DNA from 2 places in the Rothia endophytica genome. Region 2 is predicted to be linked to the other one. Evidence: riboswitches for the same ligand, from Rfam matches in the RefSeq annotation. Region 2 holds a riboswitch; the other holds the start of a gene.

Region 1 (7,860 bases), on a different contig from region 2:
CGTTGCTTGGTCTGATTAATAAAAACAAAAGCTCACTTTTCGAAGAATGGGCATCTGAAATTTACGAAAATTTAGATGTTTCAGATTTCAATAATATAAATTTAGTTTTACGAGAGCTCATTACTAGAATTAATTCATTTAGGGGCGATGGAGGTGGCGACTCTAGGGATCCTAGAGATGTATTCAACAGAGGGACTAGTTTATCTGATTTCCTTATGACTATATTAAATCTAGATTGGCTAGGTGTCAGATTTGGCATCACTGGACATGGGTTACCTCTCTCACATTTATCGCCAGGTCAACGTGGATTAATTCTCACTATGTTTTATTTAGTAGTGGACTTAAGAAATACACCGTTGCTTTTGGATCAGCCAGAAGAAAATCTTGATAATGAAACGATTGCTTCAAATCTAGTTCCCGCGCTTCATTTTGCTTCAGGGAGAAGACAAACTATAGTTGTTACCCATAATGCCAACTTAGCTATTGTAGGAGACGCAGATCAAATTATTCATTGCCATTCAGATGGTCAACGTTTTTATATTGATTCTGGATGTATAGCAGAATTCAATATAGCTGACACATCAATAAATATTCTCGAAGGAACTAGAACTGCTTTCGACAATAGGCGAATAAAGTATGACAAATTTGTTTAACGCTAGTTCAGCGACCATTTATTTTGAGGCATGTATTATTTCACATTTAAATTATTTACTAAATATTACGTGATTTTATAGTCAAATATAGGTAGTCAAAATTAATTTTTGAACTATCTACATCTATAGGAGCAAGTCAATCTACACACCAAAGCATATGGTTCTGGCTTAATCTTTTTACGGGTCTACACATAAAGTTCTATAACCGTCACTGTTTATCTCTACTCCACAACCTATTTTAATGTTGGTACAGGTCATTGCCTCTTCCTTAGAGCGATACTGCATCGAACAGTACGTAGCTTCGTACCGTGGTCAACCACCTGCAGGGTGTAGCCTTTATGACCTCCGCTTCCTCTCTTTTTCCACCGTTACTTAGGCTCTGGCTTCTCAGAAGAGGTTATTGTGGCTGAGCTGCTGGAGGTTCAGGGTAAGCCCGTGGACCTGGGGGGGGCTACTACAAGCCCTCAGACGAGCTGGCAGATAAGGTAATGCGCCCGAGTGCTACCTTGAACGGTGAGCTGACTAAGCTCAAGTAAGTAGATTATAAAAAAGGCTGGTGGCCTTCCCAAAAGGGAAGGCTACCAGCTTTTTAATAGTGGTCCTAAAAGGTTGAATAGCCTTCACGGCTCATAGTTACACCGTGACCGGTTTTAGTGTTGGTACAGGTCATCGCCTCCTCCTCAGAGCGGCATTCAATCGAACCGTAGGTAGCAGTCGTACCGTACTCAACAACCTGCGGGGCATTACCCTCGTGCTCCCCCATCATGAAGAACATGGCATCACCACGCGAATTCAGCGATACCTCATCCAGCTCATCATCTAATGCAAAGACCCAGGCAGGGCCAGTAATATCACCGGTCGGGTACTTCGCCTCATCATAATAGGACTTCACGCCGCACCGGGCGAGACCCTCCACCGCCCAGATGTCACACCCAATATTGCCGGTTGGGCTGACCAAGATACCGATTTTCTCATCGGCCGCCACCTCCTTGCCCACCGGGAAAGTAGTAGTCACCTCAACTAGATCAGGCTGGGCCTCATATGAGCTAGTAGCCGAAGGCATCGGGCTCGGCGTAGGCACCGAAGAGTTTGCCGCAGCAGCTGACGAAGCAGGTGGGGTTACCGTTTCATTATCTGTTGTTCCTGTGCCAGATGAGCCGCACCCGGCCAAGAGAACGGTGGTAGCCAGAAGTGTCAGTCCAGTATAAGACTTCATTGTCTTCCCTTCTCGGTAGTGATTCCAGGCTAACAGCACACAGCCTCCGCACACCTCACTAAAACTATCCATTAGTTCCAAAAATAGGGGGTGGTGGGCCAGAAAGTCTGGCCCACCACCCCTTATATTGATCTATCTTTTCCTAGGAAAGAGAGGACGCTAGTTCGCAGCCATCTAGCGGTTTATCCGAAAGGTGTGCCAGTGCGAAACCATGATCGAAACGCCTGCCCAAAAGTTTATAGGTGGAATTCCACAGCAGCTCCGTTGTAGCCGCCTCCCCATGAGTCTCGCTATCAGAGTTCTCGCCGGCTTCAGGAGCGCAGAGGTAAGCCACGCGCTGCGGGTCGTGGTGCCAGAAATAAGATGCACCATCCGCTGTTTGCAGCCGCAACCGGGTGCCGCGACGGGCAGTGACAGTGGCTTTCTCCCACACCATGTTTGAAGCGTTCATACCAACAGCAGGCACAATTCCGTGACCGGCAGTGTGAAGAATACAGCGGGTACCAACACGTTCTTTGGTGGTTTCTGCATCGGCATTGGAAGAAGAAAAAGAAAGCTGACCCATGAGGGCCTCCTAAAATAATCGCTACTTTCACCGGATCATTTGAGCCGGGTGACCGATTTTCCTTTAAGGGCACCGTCTGCGAAAGGCGGTTGCCAGCCAACAAGTCAAAGGGCTTAGCGTTGGGCTTCTGAATCGTGATTACTACTTTAACAGAGCTTTACGAAATAGTTCAAGCATCCTGCAGAAAAATGATGGATGCCTAGCTCAGCGCGCCGCCAGATTCTTCCAGGTAGCAGGTAGCACACAGGGACTCGTAGCCCACGTGCACGCCGTCGATGGCCACCTGGTCGCCGTCGAAGATGAACTTTCCGTCCAGCGTCCGCCCGTTAAAGAGTGCTTTACGGCCGCACCGGCAAATAGTCTTAAGTTCTTCAAGAGTGTGGGCAATTTCAAGCAGGCGAGCAGAACCGGGGAAGGCGTGAGTACGAAAGTCGGTGCGGATACCGTAGGCAAGTACTGGGATGTCCTCCAGCACGGCAATGCGCATCAGGTCATCGATTTGTTCTGAGGTCAAGAACTGTGCCTCGTCTACTAGCAGGCATGAGACGGGCAGGTGCCAATGCATCCGGTCAGGGTCTTCAGCTACTTCAGCAGCGGCATGAAAGAGACCCTTAGCTGAGTCCTCGGGCCCAATAAGGAAGTCAGCATGGCGGGTCACGCCCAGGCGAGAAACAATGAGGGCATCACCCTTGGTATCCACACGGGGCTTAGCTAGCAGGACGCGCTGACCGCGCTCCTCATAGTTATAGGCAGCCTGCAGCAGGGCCGTAGACTTGCCCGAGTTCATCGCCCCAAAACGGAAATACAGCTTAGCCACGTGCGCTACCCTTTCACCAGAAAAATCAAACGGCACCAGTCTACCCGCAAACAAAAACACCAGCATGGCGGCTCCCCTTCGCGAGCGAAAGGTGAGCCATGCTGGTGCAGTGGTGGCGGAGTGGACGTGCTTGCAGCCGGCGAGAGCCCGCCCGCCCCGCCACCGTTCAGTTTGAGGTTAGCCCTTGACGGGTTCCACCTCGATGCCAGAGACATCCACCTGATTGAGGGGAATGGTCTTTGAGCCGCTGACCATCTTGTGGACCAGGTAGACGCCAATGATGATAGGTACACCAATGTAGGCTGAGACAACCTCGAACCAGTGGCCCTCAAAGATGGCGTTATAGTTCTGGCCACCAATGACCAAGAGGCACATGAGCAACGCAACGATGGGCCCGATGGGGAAGAGCGGTGCCTTGTAAGGCAGGCCATTCACATCGAAGCCCTGGGCGACGTAGGCGCGTCGGAAGCGGTAGTGGCAGATAGCAATGCCCACCCAGGTGATGAACCCGGAGAGGCCTGAGATGTTAATCAGCCAGGTGTAAGCGGCACCCTGGCCTACGAGTGCGGTGACGAAGCCGAAGAGACCGATAGCTGCGGTCATCAGCAGGGCGGGCATGGGGATGCCGCGTTTGTTGACGCGCATGAAGATTTTGGGTGCTTTGCCCTCGACTGCCAGGGAGTAGAGCATACGCGATGAGACGTAGAGGCCTGAGTTACCGGCAGAGAGGATAGCGGTCAGAATGACCGCGTTCATCACGGAAGCTGCGAGCGCGATACCCAGGTTATCGAAGACCATGGTGAAGGGCGAGTAAGCGATGTCGGTTTCATCAGCGCGCAAGAGGTTGGGGTTGGTGTAAGGAATCAGAGTACCGATCACCGCGATAGCACCAATGTAGAAGAGCATGATGCGCCAGAAGACGCTCTTGAGGGCACGGGGGACGTCGCGGCGGGGGTTTTCTGATTCGCCAGCGGCAACACCAATCATTTCGGTGCCTTGGAAGGAGAAGCCAGCGACCATGAAGATGGCCAAGATGGAGATGAAACCGCCCTTGAAGGGTGCTTCGCCGTCGGTCCAGTTACCAAAGCCCGCCTCGTTATTTCCCAGGATTCCAAAAATCATGAGGATACCTGCAATGAGGAAGACGATGACTGTGAGCACCTTGATGGCGGCCAACCAGTATTCTGATTCGCCGTAAGCACGAGCTGAAAGAATGTTGATGCCCAAGATGATGAAGAGGAAGAGGCCCGCCCAGATCCAGCCGGGGACGCCGGGGAGCCAGTAGGACATAATGACGCCGGCAGCGACCAGTTCTGCGGCAACGGTAATGGCCCAGTTGAACCAGTAGTTCCACCCCATAGCGAAGCCAAAGGACTCTGAGACGTAGCGTGAAGCGAAGGTCTGGAAGGAGCCTGCTACGGGCAGGTTGGCTGCCATTTCGCCCAGGGACTGCATGAGGAGCAGCACCATGATGCCGATGAGCGAGTAGGCGAGCAGAGCGCCGCCGGGGCCAGCGGTTGCGATGGTGGAACCTGAAGCGACAAAGAGGCCGGTGCCAATAGCGCCGCCAATAGCAATCATGGAGAGGTGACGGCTGCGCAGGCCGCGCTTCAGCTCTTCTTTATTCTCACCAACCGGAGTGGGAACTGCATCAGTAGACATAAGGAGCGTACTGCTTTCGGTAGTTAGGATGCTGGAGGATTACACCAGGACCCAAGAACTTACCCCAACAGTTTTGCTAATGGGGCATAAGACAAACTTTAGATTACCACCGCAGCGTCCATTTGACCCCTAAACACCGCGTGATATCCAGCCCAGAGGGCAGAAAAGAGCCGCCCTGCACTCCAGTGACCGTGGGGGCTGGAGCGCAGGGCGGCGCAATGGTGATGAAGAGCGGGCTAGAAATACACCCGGGTTGACCTAGGCGTTCTCGTTGATAAAAGTAACCTTGGTGGCGTGCTCTACAGTGCGGCTGACGGTGCAGTCCTTCTCGGCCGAGAGTTTAATCAGGCGGTCCACCATCTTCTGCGCTTTCTCGCCCTCAGCACCGGCGGGGAAGGCTACCTTGAAGCTCACCTCAACATCATCAAGCCGAACAGCGCCGTCCTCATTTTGCTTGATGGCAGAGGACAGCACCTCGAAAGTCTCGGGCTCCACCTTTCGGGAAGTCACCACATCGACGTCCACGGCGGAGCAACCAGCGATTGCGGCAAGCAGTAGCTCGACCGGAGTCAGCATCCCCTCCCCCTGGCCAAAATCTAAGGTAGCCCCGTTAGCACCGGTGGCTCGGTAGTGCTTTTTACCGATGCGCTCAACGGGCACAGCGCGGTAGTTAGGGTCTTCAGTGCGGGCATTTTCTGCCATGGGGCTCTCCTTATACGAATGGAGTAAGAGGTCTTCTTATAAAAACGTGTGGCGCTAGCTACTTATTCCGTGCGCTGTCACAGCTAGGGCGGTTAGGGCGCTTTGAGTAGCTTCATGGTGATCCGCGAATCGATGCGGGAGATGTACTCGTGCTGAGAGGCGAGCGCGCTGTACCAGCGCTCATAGGCTTCTGAGTCTTTCACGCGTACCTTGATGTAGTAGTCGGGCAGACCGAACATGCGGCGGAATTCGATGACAGCTGGATCGGCAAGGACGGTGCTCTCAAAGGCTTCTACGCTGGGCAGGTCGTTGCGTGAAAGATCTACGAAGACCAGCACCTCAAAGCCTTCATCGAGCAGGGCATGGTTGATGCGGGCCGTATAGCCAGCAATAATTCCAGCTTCTTCTAGCCGACGCACCCGGCGCAGACAGGGGGCAGCTGTTAGCCCTACCCGAGCAGCAAGTTCCTGGTTGGCGAGCCGACCATTAGCGGTAAGCTCTTCAATAATTGCGCTATCAAGGTTGTCCATGTGCTTTATCTTGCTATAAGAGCTGCTTTTTAGCAATAAAAAGCAAACACTTTGCGGGGCTTTTTATCTAGACTTGTTTCTTATGTACCAGGAAAGAACCACCACCGCTTCACTGCCGTTTGTGACAACCAGCGAGGTCACCAGCCCCGCTACAGCGACCGGGGCACTGCCCGTAATTTCTGGCGAGCATGTGCATACTTTGCCTGGTGAGAGCGGCTTCCGCGAGGGCTTGCGCGTTGCCGGTTTCATGTGCCTTGGCTTTGTGGTGATGGGTATGGGTTTGGGTGTGCTGGTGTCATCCTACGGGTTAGCCTGGTGGGTTGCCCCCGTGCTGTCTGCCGTGGTTTTCGCCGGATCTGTTGAGTTCTTGTTGGTAGGCATGATCGCGGCCGCCGCTCCCCTATCCCTCATTGCATCCACCACCCTGATTATGAACGCCCGGCACCTGGTCTACGGCATCAGCTACCCGCTGCAGAATGTGCGGGGCGGCTTCGCCAAGGCGCTAGCTGTTTACATGCTCTGCGATGAGGCCTACGCAGTGAACACGGGGCCAGGCTCTAAGAATTACCGCCAGGGGAGGATCCTGACCGTTTCGATACTCCTCTGGGTCAGCTGGTGGGGTGGCTCCACCCTGGGCTACTTCGTAGGCGCAGCTTTCCTGAGCAACCTTGCAGGCGTGGACTTCGTCATGACCGGCATGTTCATCATTCTTTCCATCGACGCTTACCGCGCTGTCAAAGATCATGTCACCGCTTCGCTGGCTGCCGCGGCGTCAATCACCGCTATCATTCTCTACCCGCAGTCCATGTTGTTGATAGCCCTGCTAGCCCTGGTGTGCTTCTTGATTCTGCGCCATCTTGTGCAGGGCCGTCAGGGCGCTTGCGAGATCTCTACCCAGGAGAGTCAATATGCCTAACACCGGCTACATTCTGACGGCAATTTTTCTGGCTGCCGGCATTACCTTTGCTCTGCGCCTGATTCCCTTTGGCATCAAGAGCGCGCTGAAAGGCAACGCACTGGTAGAGAATCTCTCGCAGTGGTTGCCTATGGGTGCAATTATTTGTCTGGGTTTTTACGTACTGGTTAGCATCGACTACTCCTCAGCCCACACCGCTATCCCCTACCTGGCAGGTTCAGTGATCACTGCCGGTCTGCACCTGTGGCGCAGAAACCTGGCCCTGAGCCTGGTGGCTGGCACCGCGGTCTGCGTCATCCTTTCTACCTGGGTTTTCTAACAGCCTGCTTAAAGACATCTGGCCCCCGCTTGCTGTAGCGAGGGCCAGTTATTTATGGGGCGTTAGAGGACTGCGAGTGCTGCTTCGTAGTCAGGTTCGGTGGTGATTTCATCGACCAGCTGGGTGTAGATCACTTCACCAGCGGAGTTAAGGACGACCACGGAGCGTGCCAGTAGACCTGCTAGAGGGCCATCGGTCATGGTCACACCGAAGTCTTCGCCGAAGCTATCACGGAAGGCGGACGCTGAGACGACGTTCTCGATGCCTTCAGCACCGCAGAAACGATCCAGGGCGAAGGGTAAGTCCTTGGACACGCAGAGCACGGTAGTGTTCTCGAGCTTGGCAGCTTCTTCATTGAACTTGCGCACTGATGCGGCGCACACACCGGTGTCAATCGAAGGGAAGATGTTGAGAACAAGGTTCTTGCCCTCAAAGTCTGCGCCGGTGGTGTTTTCGAGACCTGTGGTGACCAGGGTGAAG
Region 2 (7,860 bases):
GACTCGGGATCAGAAGCGATGAAGTCCTCAGTAGCGTTCAAAAAGCCGTAGGTATTGAAGTCAACGTTGCGGTAGAAGAGGATGTTTCCGTCTTCAATTTCAGTGCCCGCCATGATGGGGTCTAGCCCGCTCCAGGCATCCACCGAGCCCTTGGTGAGAGCGGTGCGGCCGTCAGCGTGCTGGAGCTGCTCGATCGTGACATCCTGCGGTGATACATTGTTTTCTTCAAGTGCCTGGAGCAGGAAGAAGTAGGGGTCGGTACCCTTGGTGACTGCAACTGACTTACCGGCCAAGTCTGCAACCGAGGTGATACCGGAGTCGGGGGTGGTGACCAGAGCAGCCCATTCTGGCTGGGAGTAGAGGTCAATCACCTGAATGGGGGAGCCGTTCGACCGGGCAAGGAGCGCCGCTGACCCGGCGGTTGAGCCGACGTCAAGAACCCCAGACCGCAGAGCCTCATTAGCCTTATTCGACCCCGCTGACTGCACCCATTCCACGGTCTTACCCTCATCCTGGAGAGCAGTCTCTAGCCACCCTTTTTCCTTGATGATGAGGGAGAGCGGGTTATAGGTGGCGTAGTCGACAGTGATTGTGGTGTCCGCGGCTGAGGCTGAGACTGAGGCCTCAGGGGTTGCGTTTTCACCTGCCAGGCAGCCGGTCAGTAGCAGGGTGCCAGCGGCCAGGAGGGCGGAGGATTGGGCGAAACGAGAAAAGATTGACACGGGGTTTCCTTGAAATTTCGTAGTGTGTAGGTGCAAGAAGCAAGGGCCAGGTGGGGCAGATACCCGGTAAAGTAGAGGGCTGATACTTAGTGCTCTTCGACGCCGAGCTCAGCCAGCAATTCTTTGCGCAACAAAGCGAGGTCTAGATCCCCGCGATCACGGGGCCGGTGCCCGGGAACCTCAACCGTTCGGGTAATAGTGGCAGGCGAGTGCGGATCAGATGTGCCTAGCACAATCACGCGATCTGATAGGTAAAGAGCTTCTTCCACATCGTGGGTAACCAATAGGATGGTTGCGGGGTCCTGAGCATGAATATCCAGCAGCAAATCCTGCATTTTGATACGCGTCAGGGCATCCAGCGCACCAAAAGGCTCATCGAGCAGAAGGACGCCGGGGTTACGTGCTAGCGCTCTCGCCAGGGATGCCCGCTGCGCCATGCCTCCTGAAATCTCGCGGGGGCGATGCGCCGCATAATCCCCCAACCCCACCAACCGCAAGAGGGCATCAACATGCTGCCGAGCGTCGTCCTTAGGGGTGCCCTTGGGTAGCCCCAGAGCCACATTCTTAGCAATAGACCGCCAGGGTAAAAGCCTGGGCTCCTGAAACCCAATAGCTACCCGTGAATCTAGGCCACGAACGGCAGCGCCGTCGATGGTGACCTCACCCGCGCTGGCTGCTTCCAAACCAGCCGCTACACGTAGCAGCGTTGATTTACCGCAGCCTGAGGAACCAATAATCGAAATAATCTCACCCGGATAGGCGGTGAACGAAACACCTTCGAGGACCGTGTGGACTGCCCCGCGCTCGCCGGCGAAGCTCTTAGCGATGCCCGAGAAGCTGATGTCACAGGCGGTGAGGGTGTGCTGTAGCGTGAGTGCGCTCATTGCTTTCTCCATCGTTTCTTGGCGTTAGCACCGGCCCCTATTGTGGGTGGTTGCTGCGACGTCGTGGAGCCAAGTCTCTCGGTCGCTCTGGATGGTTATCGGTGGCTTCAGCCTATGGGCACGGTGCCTGAAAATCTAGCCTGTGACGCCTCTTAACGTTTGTGACGCTCCGTGACAGCCAGCCGTCCGTAACAGAACCCAACCCGGTTCACAGTGTGAAACAGAGCCCCTGAACTTTGCCTCAGCGCCCCCTCACCTGGTTAGACTAAAACCGCGATCATGAGACCCAACGCTAAGCTCTGGCTCGTTGGGCGGCAACCCTCTCCCGTAGCGGGGTGCCCCAGATGAGGATCCGGCAGATAACTGCAAGTACGGCGCAACCAGGCGCCACCTTCACAAGAGGTTAGGCGCCATTTTTGTATCGCTAGCCAGGCACGGGGTGTGAGGGCCGACCCGAAAGGCACCGGTTCATGACCGAGAAGAAGCGCATCGTCGTCAACGCGTTCGATATGACCACCACCAGCCACCAGAGCTTCGGCACCTGGCGTCACCCCCGCAACCGCGCCGATGAATACAACACCATCGAATACTGGACTGATCTGGCAAAGGTCTGCGAAAAGGGCCTTTTCGACGCTATCTTCATCGCCGACGTGGTGGGCGTCTACGACGTCTACAAGAACTCGGTGGCCGATGCCCTGCGCGACGGCGCGCAGGTTCCGGTGGGCGACCCCTTCCTGCAGATCTCAGCGATGGCAGCGGTTACCAAAAACATTGGCTTCGGCGTCACCGCAGCTGCCACGTACAACCAGCCTTATACCCTGGCACGGTCCTACTCCACCCTTGATCACTTGACCCGCGGCCGCGTGGGCTTCAACGTGGTGACCAGTTACCTGGCGTCAGCTGCTGAGAATCAGGGCCTGCCAGCTCAGATCCCGCACGATACCCGCTACGAGATCGCAGATGAGTTCTTGGATGTTTGCTACAAACTCTGGGAAGGTTCCTGGGAGGACGGCGCGGTGCTACGTGACCGTGAAAATGGTATCTTCGCTGACCCCACCAAGGTGCACCCCATCGAGCACAAGGGGAAGCATTTCACCGTGCCCGGTATCGCCCTGTCTGAGCCCTCACCCCAGCGCACCCCGGTCATTTTCCAGGCGGGCGCATCATCCCGCGGCCAGCAGTTTGCTGGAAAGCACGCTGAGGCTATTTTCATCACCGCCCTGCGCCCCCACTTGACCAAGGTGCTGACCGGCCGCATCCGCGACGCTGTTGAAGCAGCGGGCCGTAACCGTGATGATGCCAAGATTCTTGCCATGCTCTCGGTTGTGGTTGATGAGACTGACGAGAAGGCGCAGGCAAAGTTCGAGGAGTACAAGAAGTACGCCAACTTAGAAGCTTCTCAGGCAATTATCGGCGGCTGGAGCGGTGTGGATCTCTCCCAGTTCGATGAGGACGAGGCGCTCAAGTACGTTGAGACCGAGTCGATTCAGTCCTTCCTGACCCCCTTCACCCTACAATCCAAGGATCGTGACTGGACGCGTCACGATATCGCTGAGCACTGCGCGACCGGCGGCATGGGCGAGGTCATCGTGGGCTCACCCCAGACCGTTGCCGATGAGCTAGAACGCTGGATTGACGAGGGCGGCCTGGACGGAATCAACCTTGCCTACCATGTTTCCCCCGGTTCCTTCGAAGACTTCGTGGAGTTCGTGGTGCCCGAACTGCAAAAGCGCGGCCGCTACCGCACCGCCTACGAAGGTTCCACCCTGCGGGAGAACCTCTTCGGTGAGGGCATCACCAAGGTGGCAGATACCCACCCGGCTGCAGCCTACCGCGGCGCCTACGTCGGTCAGCGCAGCGCCGCGGACGGCAACGTCCGCTAGGACCAGCTGACCGGAACGCCCCGTGCGTCACCAGGAATCATAAGGAAACCTTCAAAAGTGTGGAGTAAGACCGTACTTTTGAAGGTTTCTTTTGCTGTGCTCCCCGGCTCTAGCCCTCCAGCCTGGTAGAAGAGAATACCGGCGTCATCTGTGGTGTTCAGAGGGCTAAAGTGTGCGAGTATAGCTAGTACAAAGATGTGTACTTACTACTGAGAGTGGGTTGCCATGTCAGATCCCTTTCCGCATACCCAGCAGCCGCCGACGGTTGCCCTGGTACTTGCCGGTGGCCGGGGGAGCAGGCTCTCGCCGCTGACCGATCACAGGTCTAAACCGGCTATCCCTTTCGCAGGTATCTACCGCATGATTGATGTTGCCCTGTCTAATCTGGTGCACTCTGGGCTGCGTCACGTGTGGGTGGTGGAGCAGTATCAGCCCTTCACCCTCAACCAGCATCTTGCCGGTGGACGCCCCTGGGACCTGGATGGCACCCGCGATGGTTTGCGTATTCTTCCGCCGGTTCAGGGTCATGCTGTGGATGGTTTTGCCAGCGGTAACGGGCACGCTCTCTACCAGCAGGTGCCTCTGCTGGAATCGGTGGGTGCACGGAACGTGATAGTGATGAGCGCAGACCACCTCTATCAGCTGGACCTGCGCCCGGTCCTTGAGCAGCACGATGAGCTTGGCTCTGACCTCACGATTGTGACGACCGAGATTGATGAGGACGCCTCCCGTTACGGGGTGGTGCGCACTGATGGTCAAAAGGTAGTTGCTTACGACTACAAGCCTAAGGCTCCAGCGTCGCAGAAGATTGCCACTGAGATCTTCGTTTTCTCGGTGACCGCCCTTCGAAACTCTCTGGATGTCTTGTTAGAGGGCGTCGACCGAGCTGATACCGACGCCGTGGGGGAGACTCTAGGGGATTACGGTGAGACTCTCATCCCACACCTGGTTCAGCACGGTGCCGTGCACGAGTTTTTGATGGAGGGGTACTGGAAAGATGTGGGCACCGTTGACGCCTACTACCGTGCCCACATGGATCTATTAGAGGGTAAGGGGCTCCAGCTGGACGCCCCGGGGTGGGCTATTATTCCCCACCCAGACCCTTACGCGCCGGCCTATATCGCCCCCACTGCGCAGGTTCAGGGGTCTTTGGTGGCACACGGGGCGAGGGTTCACGGCCGTGTGGAACACAGCGTCATTGGCCCCGGAGTAACCGTAGAGGCAGGTGCGGTGGTTGAGCGCAGCATCATCATGGGCGATGCTCTGATTCCGGCGGGGTCACACCTGCGGGCTGTCATTGTGGATGTTGGCGCGAAGGTGCCAGCTGAGCAGATGGGGCAGATCAAACCCGGGCCGGGCAACATTACCGTACTGGCATACGAAGGTAGCGGTCAGGGGCGCCGCTTTGATGGTGAGGCAGTCGCCCCTGCCTAAGCAACTACCTTCGTTGGGTCAGTAGCGCTGCTAGAGCAGGGCGCTCCACAGCCGGCATACATTCTCGGTGACCTTCTGGTAAACGGGCCGGTTGACCCACTCGTCGTAGCGAAGCTCTTTGCATTCAGAGATGTAATCACTGGCAATACGCTCAAGTTCAGAGACCATGCCCCTGTCCACGATGAAGGTGGAAACCTCAAAGTTGAGGGCGAAGGAGCGGGGATCCATGTTAGAGGAACCGATAAAGGTTAGTTCATCGTCCACCATCATGAACTTGGAATGGAGGACGGTGGGGCCGGGGTACTGCTGAATCTTGATCCCGGCGCGCAGTAGCTGCTCATAGTAGGAGCGCTGACCCATGATGGGCAAGAATTGGTCGCCCTTTTCACACACGATGAGAGTGACTTCGATGCCGGACATCGCCATGTTGGTCAGTGCCTGCAAGAGGGTTTCTTCTGGTACGAAGTAGGGCGAGCAGACAGTGACCCGCTCTTCAGCGTTGTAGATCAGGTGGTTGATCAGACGTAGGTTATTTTCGGTTTCAAACCCGGGGCCTGAGGGCACAATTTGCGCTAAGGGACGCTGGTTGATGTTCACCCTGGCGTCGTTGATGATGCTGACGTCAATTTCTGAGAGCAGAAGTTCCTTGGTTTCTGCGTACCAGTCCGAGACGAACACAGCGTTGAGCTGGTGAACTACAGGACCGGTGCAGACAAAGGAGAGGTCCTTCCACTCCAAGCCTTTTCGGAGGTTGCGTTTGAGGTTATAGGAGCTGTGGATAGCGTTCTGTGACCCCGTAAAGGCGATTTCGCCGTCAATCACCACAATTTTGCGGTGGTTACGCAGGTCGGGGCGCTGCCACTGGCCCTTCCAGGGTTTGAGGGGCAACATGAGACGCCAGGGCACTCCGGCAGCGGTGAGTTTGCGCTGTAGCTCCCTCCACCGAGGGTATTTGCGGGCGCCAATATGGTCAATGAGCACCCGGACGCTCACTCCGCGCTCGTGGGCGCGCACCAGGGCGTCCCAGAGGGGCTCGGTGGCGGTGTCTAGGGCGGTGATATAGAACTCAAAGTGGACATAGGTGGTTGCTTTGTCAATCTGTTCAGCGAGCTCTGCCAGGGCATCGTTGTTGCTTTCTCGCAGATCAAACTTGTTGCCGCCAATGAGAGGAAGAGCTCCCAGCCTGTAGTTAAGGTTGGCTGCTACACGCGCGGGTTCAGAAATTTCCACCTCGCCCAAAACTGCGTCCTCACCGCCGATGACATCTTTGATGATTTGGTTCATGGCCCGCTGACGGCTACGCCGGTGCTTGGGCACCAGGTTAGAGCCGAAGACCAGGAAGGCGATGAGACCTACGAAGGGAATGAAGAAGATGGCCATCAGCCAACCCAGAGCCACCACCGGTTTGCGGTTATAGGGCAACCAAAATATTACGGTCAAGCGGATCAAAACATCGATAACGACCAAAGCTACCGATAGCCAGTCCGGAATATTAGGGATGTCGATGGTGGGCAAGAATAAGTTCACCGTTCTGAGTCTACCGTTAGGTGTGACAAGATGCGCTCGTACTTGCCTGAGTCTTTGCCCCCCCCGGTGATGGAAGTAAGCGGCTAGACTGAGAGAGTGAGCAAACCTGAGAAGTCTGTGCGCCAAGCGCGCCGTGAACGCACCCATACTGCAATCCACACCGCAGCCTTGGCGCTGGTAGCTGAGAAGGGTTTGAAAGCAACCACCACTGATGAAATAGCGGCCGAAGCTCAGGTGAGCCCTCGCACCCTCTTCAATTATTTTGCGGTGAAAGAGGACGCCGTGATGGGTTTACGTGCCCCAGAACTCACCGAGCAGATTCTTGAGAAGGACGCCGCGCGTCAGCACCTGGATTTTTTTGAGCGTCTCACCCACCTTCTGCTCGATATTATTGTGGCCTCAGTAGATGGCCCTACGTATACGCAGGTGCAAGATCTTATCTCGCGTTACCCGGAGCTGCGCTACCGCATGCGACTGCATAATCTCGAGTGCGAAAAGACCTTACAGGCATTTTTGCTCACCGTTGACTGGCCAGCCTTTAGGATAGCTGGCCGCCGCGGGCCCTTCCCCTTTAATACGGCCAACACCGCCTCTGCCGCTGGTGAGGAGAAAGCCAGCGCGGCCGTTCACCTTGCAACCGCCCTTTTACGGCACCTAGACTTTGTGCGCGGTGTGCCGGAGGAGGGTGAGCGCCAGCAGCTGGTGAGTGAGGCTGTGCAGACCTTCCGTTACCTCTTGCGCGAAGATTAAACCGCGGGCGCTGTGCCCACCTATTTTCGAAGACCGATTAGCGTCATTTCTTGTGCTCCAGCTCGCACCCTTGGGTAGAGTGGTGCTGTACCCGCCGTGCCAACGGCTGCGCTTTTGAGGAGATTTCGTGAAAATTCTTGTTCCTACCTCTGTCACCCTGGATGAGTCCCGCCTGGGTCTTGAAGGGGAAGACACCGTGGTGTCCTATGACCCCACCGTGAACATTGACGCTGAACACTATGACGCTGATGTGCTGATTTCTTGGGCTAACACCAATGAACAGCTGAAGGACGCCGCCGCTTACCTTGAACAGGTGGAGCTGGTTCAGTCGCTTCTGGCGGGCCCGGATCAGGCACGCGCAGCGGGCTTCCGTCAGGAGGCTGTTATTACCTCGGGGATTGGTCTTCACTCTAAGACTGTGGCGGAGCATGCTCTGGCGCTGACCCTGAACTTTGTTCGCTTCTTGCCCACCCTGGCAGAGCACCAAGACCGCAGCAACTGGGCTGGGGAACTGGGAGGGGCGCAGGAGCTTCACCCCGCTGACCAGGTCACCACCTTGCTGGATGCCAAGGTCACCATCTGGGGCTTTGGCTCTATTGGCACCACTACAGCCCGCCTTTTCCAGGCGTTCGGCGCTCAGGTGACCGGTGTGGCGACCAC

What was found. Region 2 has a riboswitch for S-adenosylmethionine ahead of ABD982_RS08320 (LLM class flavin-dependent oxidoreductase). Riboswitches for the same ligand answer to the same signal wherever they lie in the genome.
Region 1: another riboswitch for S-adenosylmethionine. It lies ahead of ABD982_RS03015 (hypothetical protein); the one in region 2 lies ahead of ABD982_RS08320 (LLM class flavin-dependent oxidoreductase).

What each region holds. Positions count from the first base shown of each region.
Region 1 covers NZ_BAABKP010000001.1:655,570-663,429, reverse strand. The annotation lists gene ABD982_RS03030 (TrlF family AAA-like ATPase) at 1-653, shown strand, start outside; gene ABD982_RS03020 (hypothetical protein) at 1,255-1,869, opposite strand; gene ABD982_RS03015 (hypothetical protein) at 2,012-2,434, opposite strand; SAM riboswitch class IV at 2,451-2,568, opposite strand; gene ABD982_RS03010 (thymidine kinase) at 2,634-3,251, opposite strand; gene ABD982_RS03005 (amino acid permease) at 3,429-4,913, opposite strand; gene ABD982_RS03000 (OsmC family protein) at 5,172-5,615, opposite strand; gene ABD982_RS02995 (Lrp/AsnC family transcriptional regulator) at 5,708-6,145, opposite strand; gene ABD982_RS02990 (AzlC family ABC transporter permease) at 6,228-7,061, shown strand; gene ABD982_RS02985 (branched-chain amino acid transporter permease) at 7,054-7,380, shown strand; gene tpx (thiol peroxidase) at 7,443-7,860, opposite strand, start outside.
Region 2 covers NZ_BAABKP010000003.1:29,274-37,133, reverse strand. The annotation lists gene ABD982_RS08330 (aliphatic sulfonate ABC transporter substrate-binding protein) at 1-722, opposite strand, end outside; gene ABD982_RS08325 (ABC transporter ATP-binding protein) at 809-1,606, opposite strand; SAM riboswitch class I at 1,612-1,704, opposite strand; SAM riboswitch class IV at 1,882-1,984, shown strand; gene ABD982_RS08320 (LLM class flavin-dependent oxidoreductase) at 2,077-3,489, shown strand; gene ABD982_RS08315 (glucose-1-phosphate adenylyltransferase family protein) at 3,715-4,923, shown strand; gene cls (cardiolipin synthase) at 4,954-6,450, opposite strand; gene ABD982_RS08305 (TetR/AcrR family transcriptional regulator) at 6,547-7,200, shown strand; gene ABD982_RS08300 (NAD(P)-dependent oxidoreductase) at 7,328-7,860, shown strand, end outside.